Methylibium petroleiphilum PM1: one gene and its partner. The protein of the gene in region 2 binds, or shares a complex with, the protein of the main gene of each other region. Links are inferred from orthologs where the notes say so. Each region holds a gene or a part of one and is shown on either strand. Other genes may lie near its edges.

What was found.
Region 1: the proteins of tsaB (region 2) and tsaD are in contact, whole or in part, in a solved structure (PDB 4WQ4), measured with the Escherichia coli proteins. The link is inferred for Methylibium petroleiphilum PM1 from one-to-one orthologs.

Annotation. Positions count from the first base shown.
Region 1 is NC_008825.1:1,502,231-1,509,205, forward strand. Bases 1,650-4,435 are described here. They hold tsaD (tRNA (adenosine(37)-N6)-threonylcarbamoyltransferase complex transferase subunit TsaD), read left to right. Parts: upstream 1,650-2,412; coding sequence 2,413-3,459; downstream 3,460-4,435. Other genes in these bases: MPE_RS07025 (ANTAR domain-containing response regulator), read right to left, coding at 1,650-1,831; MPE_RS07030 (MarR family transcriptional regulator), read right to left, coding at 1,934-2,215; MPE_RS07040 (Hsp20/alpha crystallin family protein), read right to left, coding at 3,491-3,949; MPE_RS07045 (pyridoxal phosphate-dependent aminotransferase), read left to right, coding at 4,090-4,435. In the rest of the region: MPE_RS07020 (CmpA/NrtA family ABC transporter substrate-binding protein), read right to left, coding at 1-1,004; more of MPE_RS07025, read right to left, coding at 1,199-1,649; more of MPE_RS07045, read left to right, coding at 4,436-5,256; rpsO (30S ribosomal protein S15), read left to right, coding at 5,397-5,666; pnp (polyribonucleotide nucleotidyltransferase), read left to right, coding at 5,891-6,975.
Region 2 is NC_008825.1:324,288-331,383, forward strand. Bases 1,587-4,493 are described here. They hold tsaB (tRNA (adenosine(37)-N6)-threonylcarbamoyltransferase complex dimerization subunit type 1 TsaB), read left to right. Parts: upstream 1,587-2,627; coding sequence 2,628-3,359; downstream 3,360-4,493. Other genes in these bases: MPE_RS01495 (D-alanyl-D-alanine carboxypeptidase/D-alanyl-D-alanine-endopeptidase), read right to left, coding at 1,587-2,436; rimI (ribosomal protein S18-alanine N-acetyltransferase), read left to right, coding at 3,356-3,850; MPE_RS01510 (uracil-DNA glycosylase), read left to right, coding at 3,837-4,493. In the rest of the region: MPE_RS01490 (SGNH/GDSL hydrolase family protein), read left to right, coding at 1-862; more of MPE_RS01495, read right to left, coding at 892-1,586; more of MPE_RS01510, read left to right, coding at 4,494-4,619; MPE_RS01515 (sensor domain-containing protein), read left to right, coding at 4,687-7,096. UniProt on the Escherichia coli protein: Required for the formation of a threonylcarbamoyl group on adenosine at position 37 (t(6)A37) in tRNAs that read codons beginning with adenine.

The DNA.
Region 1 (6,975 bases), 1.2 Mb from region 2 along the record:
TTGACGGCCCCGTCGTTGAAGAACTTCATGTGATTGGGATCGTCCCAGGTCTTGCCGAGACCGTTCTGGTAGCGACCGAGAATGCGCTGGTTGATGGCATCCACCGAAGTGTTGATGTACGCCTTCTGCGCAACCGTCTCGGCCATCTTCATCTTGTTCTGCAGGCCGGCGTCGATCCACTGGCTGGCTTCCAGCACGGCCATCATCACTGCGCGCGTGGTGTTCGGGTTCTTCTTGACGAAGTCGTTGGTCGTTCCCAGCACCTTCTCGGGATGGTCCTTCCAGATGTCCTGCGTGGTGTTGGCCGTGATGCCGATGCCGTCCATGATGGCGCGGTGGTTCCAGGGTTCGCCCACGCAGAAGCCATCCATGTTGCCCACGCGCATGTTGGCCACCATCTGCGGTGGCGGCACCGTGATGAGCTTCGCGCCGGACAGGGGGTTGATGCCGGCGGCCGCCAGCCAGTAGTGCATCCACATCGCGTGCGTGCCCGTCGGGAAGGTCCCGGCGAAGGTGTACTCCCGCTTCTCCGTCGCCATCAGCTTGGACAATGAAGGCCCGTCGACGGCGCCCTTGTCCGCAAGCGCTTTCGACAGCGTGATCGCCTGACCGTTGTTGTTGAGCGCCATCAGCACGGCCATGTCCTTCTTGGGGCCGCCGGTACCGAGGTGCACGCCGTAGATCAGCCCGTAGAGGACGTGCGCCATGTCGAGCTCGCCGTTGACCAGCTTGTCGCGCACGCCGGCCCAGGACGCTTCCTTGGTGGGCACGATCTTCACGCCGTACTTCTTGTCGAAGCCGAGCACCGAGGCCATCACCACGGAGGCGCAGTCGGTCAGCGGGATGAAGCCGATCCGCACCTCGTCCTTCTCGGGCTTGTCGGAGCCGGCGGCCCAGACGGCGGATTGCAATCCAGGCACGGCGCCGACGGCGGTGGCGGCTGCAGCGGCCTTCAGCATGGTGCGGCGGCCCAGCAGGGCGCGGTTGGCGATGTCGTTCGGCATGGCATTCGGACTCCAGAAATCAGGCTCAAATGAAAAACGGCGCCATCACGACCACACAGCCCTGGAGCGGTGCGGGGTGAGACGCCGTCGTCTGCTGCGGTGTGGCCGAGCGTGGCCGCACCGGAAAGGGGATCGCCGTTGATCCTTGGGTGCACTGCAGCAAACCTCGTGCCAGAGCGGGAAAATCGAGCGCCTCAGCCCAGCATGTCGGCCACGTCGATCAGGCGTTGCGCGACCTCCGCGACCCGCAGGCCGCGGTCCATCGCTGTCTTGCGCAACCGGGCGTAGGCCTCGTCCTCGCTGAGTTGCTGGCGGCTCATCAACAAGCCTTTGGCGCGGTCGATCAGCTTGCGGTCGCTGAGCTGCGTGCGCGCGTCGGCGAGTTCGCGGCGCAGGGCTTCCTCGTGCTGAAAGCGTGCGAGCGCGACGTCGAGCACCGGTTTGATGCGCTCGGGCGCCAGGCCGGCGACGACATAGGCCGTCACGCCGGCGGCGATGGCCGCGCCGACGTGGCTGGTGTCGGCGTCGTCGGTGAACAGCACGATGGGCCGGCGTTCGTCGCGCGTGGACATCACGACGTGCTCGAGCGTGTCGCGCGCCTGGCTTTGCGCGTCGACAACGATCATGTCAGGCTGGATCTGCGCGATGCGCTCGGGCAGGAAGGCATCGATCGGCAATACCGCGACGATGTTGTAGCCGTTGGCCAGCAGGCCGATGCGCAGGCTGCGCGAGCGTTCCGCCTCGACGAGTGCGTCGTCGTCGTCCGCGGCCGGGGTGAGCGATTCCGGTGCGACGATGACGATGCGCAGCGCCTGGAGAGAGGTCATGTTGGCTGCGCTGCAAGGAGCGCGCCAACGGCCACCACGCCGACGCCGGAAATGACAAGGCCCGCTCGAGGCGGGCCTTGTCACGGAGTCGGTACCGTGAGTCTAGATCGGGCTCTGTGTCGCGAAGGCGCGGCGCCACAACGCCATCGGCAGCAGCTTGCCGAGCGCGGTGGGCGGTGCGGCGTGCGGACGTTCGTCGAGCAGTTCGCGCTCCGACAGCGTGTCGAGAAACTGCATCACCGCCGAACGTGCCAGGCCGCTCTCGGCCATCAGCTGGCGCACGGTCACGTGGCGGTGGGACATCTGGTGCAGCATGCGCCGGTAGGCCGTGCGATGGAATCCTGCCGGCAGGTCGGGCCAAGCGGAAAGCTTGTACTGTTTCATGGGGCGATCTACCGGGAGCGCGGCCTCACGCCGCTGTGAACGCAGGTTAACCAGCGCGCCCGGACTGCGATAGGTCGACAGTCCCGAATATCGTGTTTTCCGTCACACCCGCCATGTGACCAAAGGAAACGAATGGCATGGTTTTGTGGCAGGGCCGGTGCTCGAGGTCACCGGAATCGCCTCACTACACTCCTGCGATGCTGATTCTCGGCTTCGAATCTTCCTGCGACGAAACCGGCGTGGCGCTGGTGGCGGCCGACCATGGCGAGCGCCCGCGACTGCTTGCCCACGCCTTGCACAGCCAGGTCGCCATGCACGAGGCCTACGGCGGTGTCGTGCCCGAACTCGCCTCGCGCGATCACATCCGTCGGGCCTTGCCGCTGACGCGACAGGTGCTTGCCGAGGCGGGCCGGGCGTTGGCCGATGTCGACGTGGTGGCCTACACGCGCGGTCCCGGGCTGGCTGGCGCGCTGCTGGTCGGCAGCGCGGTGGCCTGCGCGCTCGCCGCGGCGCTGGACCGGCCGGTGCTGGGCATCCATCATTTGGAGGGTCATCTGCTGTCGCCCTTCCTGTCGGTCGATCCGCCGCAGTTCCCGTTCGTGGCGCTGCTGGTCTCGGGCGGGCACACGCAGCTGATGCGGGTCGACGGTGTGGGCGATTACGCGTTGCTTGGCGAAACGATCGACGACGCGGCCGGCGAGGCCTTCGACAAGTCGGCCAAGTTGCTCGGCCTGGGCTACCCCGGCGGACCTGCGCTTGCCCGCCTTGCGGAGTTCGGTGACCCGACCGCCTATGCGCTGCCGCGGCCGTTGCTGCACCGGGATACGCTCGATTTTTCCTTCGCCGGACTCAAGACCGCGGTACGCACCCAGGTTCTGAAGCTCGGTGAGGGCGTCTGCGAGCAGCCGCGTGCCGACCTCGCGGCTGCCACGCAGGCCGCGATCGTGGAGGTGCTGGTGAAGAAGTCGCTCGCCGCGCTGCGGGCCACCAGGCTGCAGCGGCTGGTGGTGGCCGGTGGTGTGGGGGCGAATCGCAGCCTGCGGTCGCAGCTCGATGCCGCTTGCGCGAAGCGCGGCGTGCGTGTGCACTATCCGGAGGTGTCGCTGTGCACCGACAACGGCGCGATGATCGCGCTGGCCGCGGCCATGCGGCTGCAGGCCGGCCGCGCGACCGCACGACGCGACCACGCGTTCGACGTGCAGCCGCGCTGGCCGCTCGCCGCGCTGGACGTCGGGGTGCCCTGAGCGAGGCCCCGACGTTCGGTTCGCCGCCGGATCAGCCGACGGCGAGCTGCGTGGCCGGCTTGAGCTTCTTGGTCAGTGTCAGGCTCAGCACGCCGTTTTCCAGGCGAGCCTGGGAAGCGGACTCGTCCACCTCGACCGGCAACGTGAAGCTTCGGGCGTAGGCAGTGCGGCTGCGTTCGCGCACCAGCAACTGTTCGCCTTCGGCGGCCGGCGCGTCGGCGGGCGACGAAGCCTCGATGCTGATGCGCTTGCCGTCGATCGTAACCTTGACGTCTTCCTTCGCGACGCCGGGCATGTCGAGCTGCACGCTGTAGGTCTGCTCGGTCTCGCGCAGATCCAGTGCAGGCTGGCGGGTGGCGGGCTCGGAAGCGGCAGCGGCGAAGACCCGTTCGACGCTGCCGTCGAACAGGCGGTCGAAGGCGCGGCCCAGGTTGCGGGCGTGGCCGTTGTAGGCGTGGCGGTGGGTGCGGGTGATGGGCATGACGAACATGGCGTTCTCCTAGAATCAGGTGGAAGGCAGCGAACGGCTGCCCATGCCGCCGAATTGAGAGCGGCATTTTTGTTTTCAAGGCCGTTGTATTTCGAGGCGCCGCCCTCACGCGGAGCGGCCTTTTTCGGGGGATCCCAGCGATGCGCGAGCTCATCCGGCAGCTGCCCGGCTCCAAGATCCGCGAGGTGGCCAATGCCGGGTTGGACCGCAGCGACGTGCTGGCGTTCTGGTTCGGCGAGGGCGACGAAGTGACGCCCGGTTTCGTGCGCGACGCGGCCGTCGCGTCGCTGAAGCAGGGCGAAACCTTCTACTCGCACAACCTGGGTCTGCATGAACTGCGCGAAGCGCTGGCCGGCTATGTCGGTGCGCTCCACCGGCCGCTCGGGCCGGAGCGGATCGCCGTCACTTCCTCGGGCGTGAACGCGCTGATGATCGCGATGCAGGTCCTGGTCGGGGCCGGCGACGAGGTCGTGGCGGTCGTGCCGGTCTGGCCCAACCTGACTGCGCAGCCGGTCATTCTGGGCGCGCAGGTGACTCGCGTGCCGCTGCGGCCGCAGTCCGGCGCCTGGCGGCTGGATCTGGACGAACTGCTGGCGGCGGTCACGCCACGTACCCGCGTGCTGCTGGTGAATGCGCCGAACAACCCCACCGGTTGGACGCTGAGCCGGGACGAGCAGGCGGCGATCCTGGCGCACTGTCGTCGCACCGGCACCTGGATCGTTGCCGATGAGGTTTACGAGCGGCTCTACTTCGGGGGCGGCGCGAGGGCCGGGGGGCCGCCGGCGGCGCCGTCCTTCCTCGACGTCGCCGACGCCGACGACCGCTTGCTGGTGGCGCACAGCTTTTCCAAGAGCTTCCTGATGACCGGTTGGCGGCTCGGCTGGCTGGTGCTGCCACCGGCCTTGCTGGACGCAGTGGGCAAGCTGATCGAGTTCAACACCTCGTGCGCGCCGGTCTTCGTGCAACGGGCCGGACTGGTGGCGGTGGAGGGGGCGGCGGCAACGCTGCCGAGCCTGGTCGGACACCTGCGAACCTGTCGCGACACCTTGCTGCCGGCGCTGCAGGCGCTACCCGGCTTGGAGGTGGCGGTGCCCGAGGGCGGCATGTACGCCTTCTTCCGCGTGGTGGGCGAGACGGACTCGCTGGCGTTCGCGAAGCGCCTCGTGGCCGAGGCTGGCCTGGGCCTTGCACCGGGCGCGGCCTTCGGGCCGGAGGCCGAAGGCTGGCTGCGCTGGTGCTTCGCGTCGCGCGACCCGGGCCGCCTGACGCAAGGGGTCGAACGCCTGCGGCAGGGACTGCGGCTATAATTTCCAAGTTTCGCGGCCCGCGGCTGCGTAACGTCAGCACGGCATGGGTCGGTTTCACCCGTGACCGCAAGTGGAAATCCGAAACCGTGGCACGCCGTTCCTGCGAGCGTCAGCGGTTTCATCGCAACCAGGAAACAGACATGGCAGTTGCCGACCTCAACATCTCCGAAATCGTCAAGTCGAACGCGCGCGGTGCTTCCGACACAGGATCGCCCGAAGTGCAAGTGGCCATCCTGACCGCTCGCATCAATGACCTGACCCCCCACTTCAAGACCCACGCCAAGGACCATCATGGTCGTCGCGGCCTGCTGAAGATGGTGAGCCGCCGCCGCAAGCTGCTCGACTACCTGAAGGGCAAGGACGCCGACCGCTATACCGCGCTGATCCAGAAGCTGGGCCTGCGCAAGTAAGCCGAATCGCATGACGAAGAGCCTGTCTGGCACCCCCAGCGCAGGCTCTTCGTGTTTTGGAGCAAGCCGCACGCGAGCGTCGATGTGTCATTCCAACGCGATTGCCGTTGCAGACGCGCTGGAATGGCATCCCGCTCGAGCGCTGAGCTCCCGGTGACAGGCGCCACCGATCGCGCCCCGAGTCGCCCCGGCGTACCGCGCCGGGCATCCAATTGGAGACAAGCATGAGCCTGTTCAACAAGATCACCAAGACCTTCCAATGGGGTCAGCACACCGTCACGCTGGAAACCGGTGAGATCGCCCGTCAGTCGGGGGGTGCGGTCATCGTCGACATGGACGGCACCGTGGTGCTGGCCACGGTCGTGGCCGCCAAGAACCCGAAGCCGGGCCAGGACTTCTTTCCGCTGACCGTCGACTACATCGAGAAGACCTATGCCGCCGGCAAGATCCCCGGCAGCTTCTTCAAGCGTGAAGGCCGCCCGAGCGAACTGGAAACGCTGACCAGCCGCCTGATCGACCGTCCGCTGCGCCCGCTGTTCCCGGAAGGCTTCTACAACGAGGTGCAGGTCGTCGTGCACGTGCTGTCGCTGAACCCCGAGGCGTCGGCCGACATCGCCGCGCTGATCGGCTCCAGCGCCGCGCTGGCGATCAGCGGCATCCCGTTCAACGGCCCGATCGGCGCGGCGCGCGTGGGCTACATCAACGGCGAGTACGTGCTCAACCCGGGCCCGACGCAGCTGGCCGATTCCAAGCTCGACCTGATCGTCGCCGGCACCGAGGCGGCCGTGCTGATGGTGGAGTCCGAGGCCGACCAGCTGCCCGAAGACATCATGCTCGGCGGCGTGGTATTCGGTCACGAGCAGGGCAACATCGCCGTGCGCGTGATCAACGAGCTGGTGCGCGAGGCCGGCAAGCCCGAGTGGCAGTGGACCCCGCCCGCCAAGGACGAGGACTTCATCGCCAAGGTCAATGGCCTGGGCGAAGCCAAGTTGCGCGCGGCCTACCAGATCCGTTCCAAGCAGGATCGCACGCAGGCCACCCGCGCGGCCTACGCCGAGGTGCTGGCCGCACTGGCCGCCGAAGGCGCGGCGGTCGACAAGGTCAAGGTCGAGAACCTGCTGTTCGACATCGAAGCCAAGATCGTGCGCAGCCAGATCCTGGCCGGCGAGCCGCGCATCGACGGCCGCGACACCCGCACGGTGCGTCCGATCGAGATCCGCTCCAGCGTGCTGCCGCGCACCCACGGCTCGGCGCTGTTTACGCGCGGCGAGACCCAGGCGCTGGTCATCACGACGCTGGGCACCGAACG
Region 2 (7,096 bases):
GGTGGAGCTGGTCGCCAAGGACCGCGGCCTGACGCCACCCTGCGCGGCGGAGATCGGTCTGGAGTCATCGGGCGCGGTAGCCAGTCTGGCCCAGGCCAGCAGCTTCCAGGACGCCTGCTTCGGTTATGCGCAGGGCGGTGCGCGGGTCACCAACCCGATCGGACCGAACAACAAGGCCTTGCTGCTGCTCGGCAGCCCGGACGGGCAGTACGGGCAGCTCACCGTGCCGGTGGCCACCCAGGTGGCGCGCCACCTCGCCAAGGTCGGAGGGCGCTTCAGCGGCGGCGAACTGGTCTTGGTGCTGGCCGGCGGCAATGACGTGTTCATGAACCTCGCGGCGGTCGGTGCGGCGCAGATCACGCCGACCGATGCCGTGGTCGCGATGGCCACGGCCGGCGGTGAACTGGCGGCTTACGTGCGGTCGCAGCTGGTCGGCAACGGCGCGCGCCACGTGGTGGTCGTCAACCTGCCCGACGTGAGCCAGACGCCGTTCGCGTACTCGCTGGCCGCCCCGACCCAGGGATTGATTGCGCAGATGTCGATCGCCTTCAACGTGTCGCTCGCCAACGGCCTGAACGACGCGTCGGGCGTGCTGCTGGTCGACGCCTACTCACGGGGTCGTGAGCAGGTCGCCAACCCGGGCACCTTCGGCGTCACCAACGTCACGACACCGGCCTGCGATCTGGCGGCGACGGCGCTCAACGGCTTCGTGCTCGGTTCGCTGGGCTGCAGCGAGACGACCTTGATCGCCGGCGACGTGTCGCACTACCAGTTCGCCGACGGCGTGCACCCCACGCCCTACGGCCACCAGCTCCTCGCGAACTACGTGCTCGACCGCATGAGCGCCGTCGGCTGGCGCTGAGCGCCGCCACGGCCGCGCCGGGGCGGCGCTCAGCGCCCGTTGTCCTCGGCCGCCCATTGCACCAGCGCGTCGAGCACCGGCCGCGCCGCGCCGGCGCTGGGATGGTTGACGATGGCGACGAAGGCGTAGCGCCGCCCCGACTGCCCGAGCACGTAGCCGGCCAGGCCCATCGCATCGCGCAGCGAACCGGTCTTCAGGTGGGCGCGGCCGAGCGCGGCGCCCCAGTTGCGGCCCGGCCGGCGCGCCGTGCCGTCGATCCCGGTCAGCGGCAGCGAACTCATCAGCTCGGGCATCACCGGGCTGGCCCACAGCGCCTGCAGCCAGGCGCCCAGGCAACGGGCGCTGCTGCGGGACTGGCGCGACAGGCCCGAGCCGTTGTCGATCGAGAACTCGCCGTCTGTGCAGCCGGCACGGCTGCGCACCTGAGCGCGCACCATCTCGCGCGCGGCATCGGCCGTGTTGCCTGCGGGCGTTTGTGGCGTCGACACCTCCCCCGTCGCGACCGTGGTCGCCGAAGCCGGCAGCGGCAGCGTGCCGGCGGGGATCAGTCCGAGGCTCAGGAACAGCTGCTGCGCCATCACGTTGTTGCTGAACTTGTTGATGTCTCGCACCACCGCCGCCAGCGGCGGTGACGTGGCCTCGAACAGCGGCTGTGCCGCGACGGGCGCGGGGCCGTTGCGCACGCTGCCGGCCAGCTGCCCGCCGACCTCATGCCAGGCTTCGGCGATCAGCCGCACGTTGTAGCTGCCCGGCTCGGCGTAGGCGACAGGCCAGGTCTTCTCGCCGCAGCTCACAGGGTAGAGGCCGGTCAACCGGATGCGTCCCGGGTCGTCGAAGGCCGGCTTCAGGCTGCCGCGCCAGTCGCCGCAGGGGCCGGACACCATGGGCACCGCGCTGTCGATCTGCACGCCGGCCAGGTTGACGTCGGTGCTGACGCGGGCCACGCCGCGCGACGGCTCGGGAACGAAGCGCAGCGTGACCGACTTGTGGTTCAGCAGCAGCGCATCGGGCCGCACGTTGTAGGGCCGGAAACGTTCGCCGTCGAAGTCGGCCGGATCGCCGGCGTCGGCGCCGTTCAACATGAAGGCACTTCCGTCGAGCACGATGTCGCCGCGGATCTCGTGGATGCCGCGTTGCCGCACTTCGCGCAGCAGCAGCCACAGCCGTTCGATCACCAGCGTCGGGTCCCCGCGGCCCTGGAGGATCAGGTCGCCCTGCAGCACGCCGTCCACCACCTGTCCGGTGGTCAGCACCGGCGTGGGCCAGGTCCACGCCGGCCCCAGCAGCTCCAGCGCCACGCCGGTCGTGTAAAGCTTCATCAGCGAGGCCGGGTTGACCGGCTGTTGGGCGCGGTGCGTCAGTCGCGGCAGCCCGCGGGGCGGGCCTGGCGGCCCGAGCTCGATGATGTACGCGACCAGCGCATCGGCGGGCAACTGCGCTCGCTTCAGCGCGGTCTGCACGGCGGCCGGCAGGTCGTCCGGGGGCAGGGCGTTCGGCGCTGCCATCGCCGTGCCGCCGACCAGGGCCGACACCCCCACGACGCAGCGCCACAGGAGATTCGGGCTTCGGATCATGCTGCGATGGTAGCGGGCGGCTTGCCGGCGACGTGGCCGGGCCCGAGGCCGCCGCTACACTGAGGCATGGACTCCCGAGTCGGCCCGCAGCCTGGTCCGCGGACCACCGGAGTTGACGAGGTCAACGCGGCCGCGCCGCGCGTCGGCCCGTCGGTGCCCTCTCCTTTCGATCGTTCCCGCGGAGCCCGCTCATGACGCCGCGCCTGCTGGTGCTCGATACCGCCACCGAAACGATGCACCTCGGCCTGTGCCGGGGCGAGCAGACCTGGGTGCGCGCGCTGCCCGGCGGCGCGCTCGCCTCGGCCAGTCTGCTGCCGGCCCTGATGGCGCTGCTGGCCGATGCCGGACTGGGCCTGCGCGAACTCGACGCCATCGGCTGCGGACGCGGTCCGGGCGCCTTCACTGGCGTGCGCGCGGCCTGCGCGGTGACACAGGGACTGGCCTTCGGCGCGGACCGACCGGTGTTGATGCTCGATACCTTGATGGCGGTGGCCGAAGACGCCCACCATCAGGGCGCCGCCGACGATCTGTGGGTGGCGGTCGACGCCCGCATGGGCGAGACCTATGCCGCGCGCTACCGCCGCAGCGCAACGGGCTGGACTGTGCTCGAAGCCCCGGCCCTGCATGCGCCGGCCGCGCTGGCCGCACGCATTGCCGGCGAGACGCCGCAGGTGCAGGTCGCCGGCAGCTCGCTGGTTGCGCATGCCGAGGCCTGGTCGGGCCTGCGCGGGGCCTGCTGGCCCGACAGTGCCCCGCGGGCGGCGGCCCTGCTGGTACTGGCCCGTGTGGCGTGGGCGCGCGGTGAACAGGTCGACGCTGATGGCGCATTGCCGCTCTACGTGCGCGACCGGGTGGCGCAGACCACTGCCGAGCGGATGGCGCAGCGCGACGTGCAGGCGGCGGGCAGCGGGGTGCCGTCGTGAACGCCGTGCTGCAGCCGCCGCCGCGCAGCCTGAGCATGCTGACGGAGAACGACTTCGACGAGGTGATGGTGATCGAGCAGGCGATCTACGACTTTCCCTGGACGCGCGGCAACTTCCTCGATTCGCTGCGGGCCGGCTACCCGGCCGAGGTGCTGCGCACGCCGCAGGACGGCGTGGTCGGCTACTTCGTCGCGATGTTCGGCGTCGACGAAGTGCACCTGCTCAACCTCAGCGTCGCGCCGGCCCTCCAGCGGCGTGGCCATGCGCGCTACATGCTCGATGCCCTGCGCTCGATCGCCCGCGCGCACCGCGCCTCGCAGCTCTGGCTCGAGGTGCGCATTTCCAACCTGAACGCACGCGGCCTGTACGAGCGCTACGGCTTCCGCAATGTCGGCCTGCGCCGTGGCTACTACCCGGCCCGCGGGCGGGCGCGCGAGGACGCGGTGGTGATGAGCCTGCAGATTCCAGAGGCGGTGCATGGTCTGGGATGAACGACAGGCCGCGATGCTGGCGGAGATGGGCATCCGTGTGTGGCAAGCGCCTGCGGCTGCGGCTTCGCCCGTGATCGATGCGAAGGTCGAGGCAGCGGTCAGCCCGGTCGCCGCCGCCTCGCCCGCCCCGGTGGTACCGCGGGTCGCCGTCGCACGCGGTGCCCGCCCCGAAGATGTCGAGGCGATGGACTGGCCGACCCTGCGTGCCGCCGTCGCCGGTTGCACCGCCTGCGGGCTGTGCCGCGGTCGCACGAACACGGTGTTCGGCGTCGGGCACACGCAGGCGCACTGGATGGTCGTCGGCGAGGCGCCGGGCGAACAGGAAGACCGCCTGGGCGAGCCCTTCGTCGGCAAGGCCGGGCAGTTGCTCGACCACATGCTGCAGGCCCTGGGCCTGACGCGCCGGGCCGAAGGCGAGGGACTGCAGCCGGCGCAGCAGGTCTACATCGCCAACGTGCTGAAGTGCCGGCCGCCGATGAACCGCAATCCGCAGCCCGAGGAAGTGGCGCAGTGCGAGCCCTACCTGGCCCGCCAGGTGGCGCTGCTGCAGCCGCGGCTGATTCTCGCGATGGGCCGCTTCGCGGTGCAATCGCTGCTGCAGACCGGTGAACCGATCGGCCGCCTGCGGGGCCGGATCCACCAGTACCAGGGGGTGCCCGCCATCGTGACCTATCACCCCGCCTACCTGCTGCGCAACCCGGCCGACAAGGCGAAGGCCTGGGACGACCTCTGTCTTGCGCGCGAGGTGATGCGCGGCGCGCGCCCCTGACGCCGGCACAGGCTGCCGCAGGGTTCGGCCGAATCGACCGGCTGCCCCGGCGCGCCTACCCTCGGCCATGGGCGCCGTTGTGCCAAGGCTCACCGAGGACCCGTGCTCCTGGGACGATCTGCCGAGCGCGGTGCTGCTGCTCGCGCGCGACGGTCGGGCATCGCACGCCAATGCGGCCTTCTGCCGGCTCATGGGCCTGGGCGCCGAGGCCGCACGGGGCGCGGGCTGGCAGCAGCTGCTGACCGACCCGGACCGTGCCACGCTGCTCGGTGCGCTGGCGCAGGGCGAGCACCTGTCGCTGCCGCTGCACCTGTGCAGTCCGGGGGAGCACGACGGGATACAGCGCGAGGTCTGGGTCGATTGTGTCGCGCAATGGCGGCCGTCGCGAGGGTGCTGGGTCTGCGTCCTGCACGACGTCTCGGCAACGCGGCAGGCCGAGCGGGTGGCCAGCGTCCAGGCCGAGCAGCTCCGGTTGCTCGCCGACAGCGTGCCGGCGCTGATCGCCTGCTACGACGCGCGGGAACAGCGCTGCCTGTTCGCGAACCGGCCGTATGCGCTGACCTTCGGGCGGGACGAGCAGTCCATCCTGGGCCTGCCGATCGCCGAGGTGATCGGCGAGGCCGCCCTGCGGCGGATCCGGCCGCAGCTCGACACCGTGCTGGTCGAACAGCGTGCCGTGGCCTACGAGCGGCAGCTGGTGCGCGCCGATGGCCGCACGCAGTGGGTCGAGGTGCACCTGTTGCCGCAGCTCGCCACCGATGGTCGGTTGATCGCCTTCTTCGTGCTGATCTCGGACATCTCCCGCCACCGGCTCGCCGAGCAGGCAGTGCGCGAATCGGAGGAGCGGCTGGGCAAGTTCATGCAGGCCAGCGCCGAGGGCATCGTCTTCCACAAGGGCGGGGTCATCACCGATGCCAACGCCCCGATCGGCATGCTGGTGGGCTACGGGCTCGACGAGCTGATGGGGCGCCGCACGCTCGACTTCGTCGCACCCGACCAGGTGAGCAAGGTGGCCGCGGTGATGAGTTCGGGCCAGGAGACGACCTACGAGAGCGCGCTGATCGACAAGTCGGGCCGGCGCATCCCGGTGGAGTTCATCGTCCGCACCATGATGCGAGGCGACGAACGGCTGCGCATGACCATCGTGCGCGACCTCCGCGACCGCCATGCCGCGCAGGCGCACATCCATCACCTTGCGCACCACGACGCACTGACCGGGCTGCCGAACCGCCTGGCCTTCATGGCCGAGATCGACCAGCTGATGGCACGGGCCGCCGCGTCGCGCGAGGCGCTGGCGCTGCTGTTCATCGACCTCGACCACTTCAAGCGCGTCAACGATTCGCTCGGCCACCTGGCGGGCGACGAGCTGCTGAAGACCGTGGCCCAGCGGATCGGCGCCGTGCTGCGCGCCAGCGATGTGGTGGCGCGCTTCGGCGGTGACGAGTTCATGGTGCTGATCGGCGGCGGGCCGCGCCTGGAGGACGTGGCCGACGTCGCCCGCAAGCTGCTTGCGGCGATCGAGGTGCCGCTGGACGCCGAGGTGGGGCGCTCGATCTCGGTCACGCCGTCGATCGGCATCGCGATGTTCCCCGGCGACGGCATCACGCCGGCCGAGCTGATCAAGCATGCCGACACCGCGATGTACCGCGCCAAGGCGCGCGGGCGGGCCACCTACCAGTTCTTCGATCCGACGCTCGCCAGCAATGCCTACGCGGCGCTGGTGCTGGAGGGCGAGCTCGCGCAGGCGCTGGAGCGTGGCGAGTTCGTGCTGCACTTCCAGCCGCAGGTGCGGGCCGGCGATGGCGTGCTGGTCGGCGCCGAGGCGCTGATCCGCTGGCAGCACCCCGAGCGCGGGCTGCTGTTGCCCGACCAGTTCATCCCGCTGGCAGAGCAGCAGCGCCTGATGCTGCCGATCGGCACCTGGGTGCTGCACGAGGCGGCGCGTGCGGCGCGCCGCTGGCATGACGACGGCCTGTGCGCTGTGCCGGTGGCCGTGAACCTGTCGGCCGTGCAGTTCCAGGCGCCCGACTTTGTCTCGACGGTCGCGCAGGCGCTGGCGGGCGCCGGGCTGCCCGGCCGCCTGCTCGAGCTGGAGCTGACCGAGCGCATGCTGATGGACGAGCTGCCCGAGGTCAGTGGCCGCCTGGCCCAGCTCAAGGCGCTGGGCATCCGCCTGTCGGTCGACGACTTCGGCACCGGCTACTCCTCGCTCGGGCACCTCAAGTCGCTGCCGATCGACAAGATGAAGATCGACCGCTCCTTCGTTGTCGACCTGCCCGAGGCGCGCGGCTCGGTGGCCATCGCGCGGGCCATCATCCAGATGGCCCGCAGCCTCGGCATCACCGTCATCGCCGAAGGCGTCGAGACCGAGGCTCAGCGGGCCTTCCTCGCGCGCGAGCAGTGCGATGAGCTGCAGGGCGAGGCGATCAGCCCGTCGCTGTCGCTGCAGGCTTTCGAAGCCTGGGCCGGACGCGAGG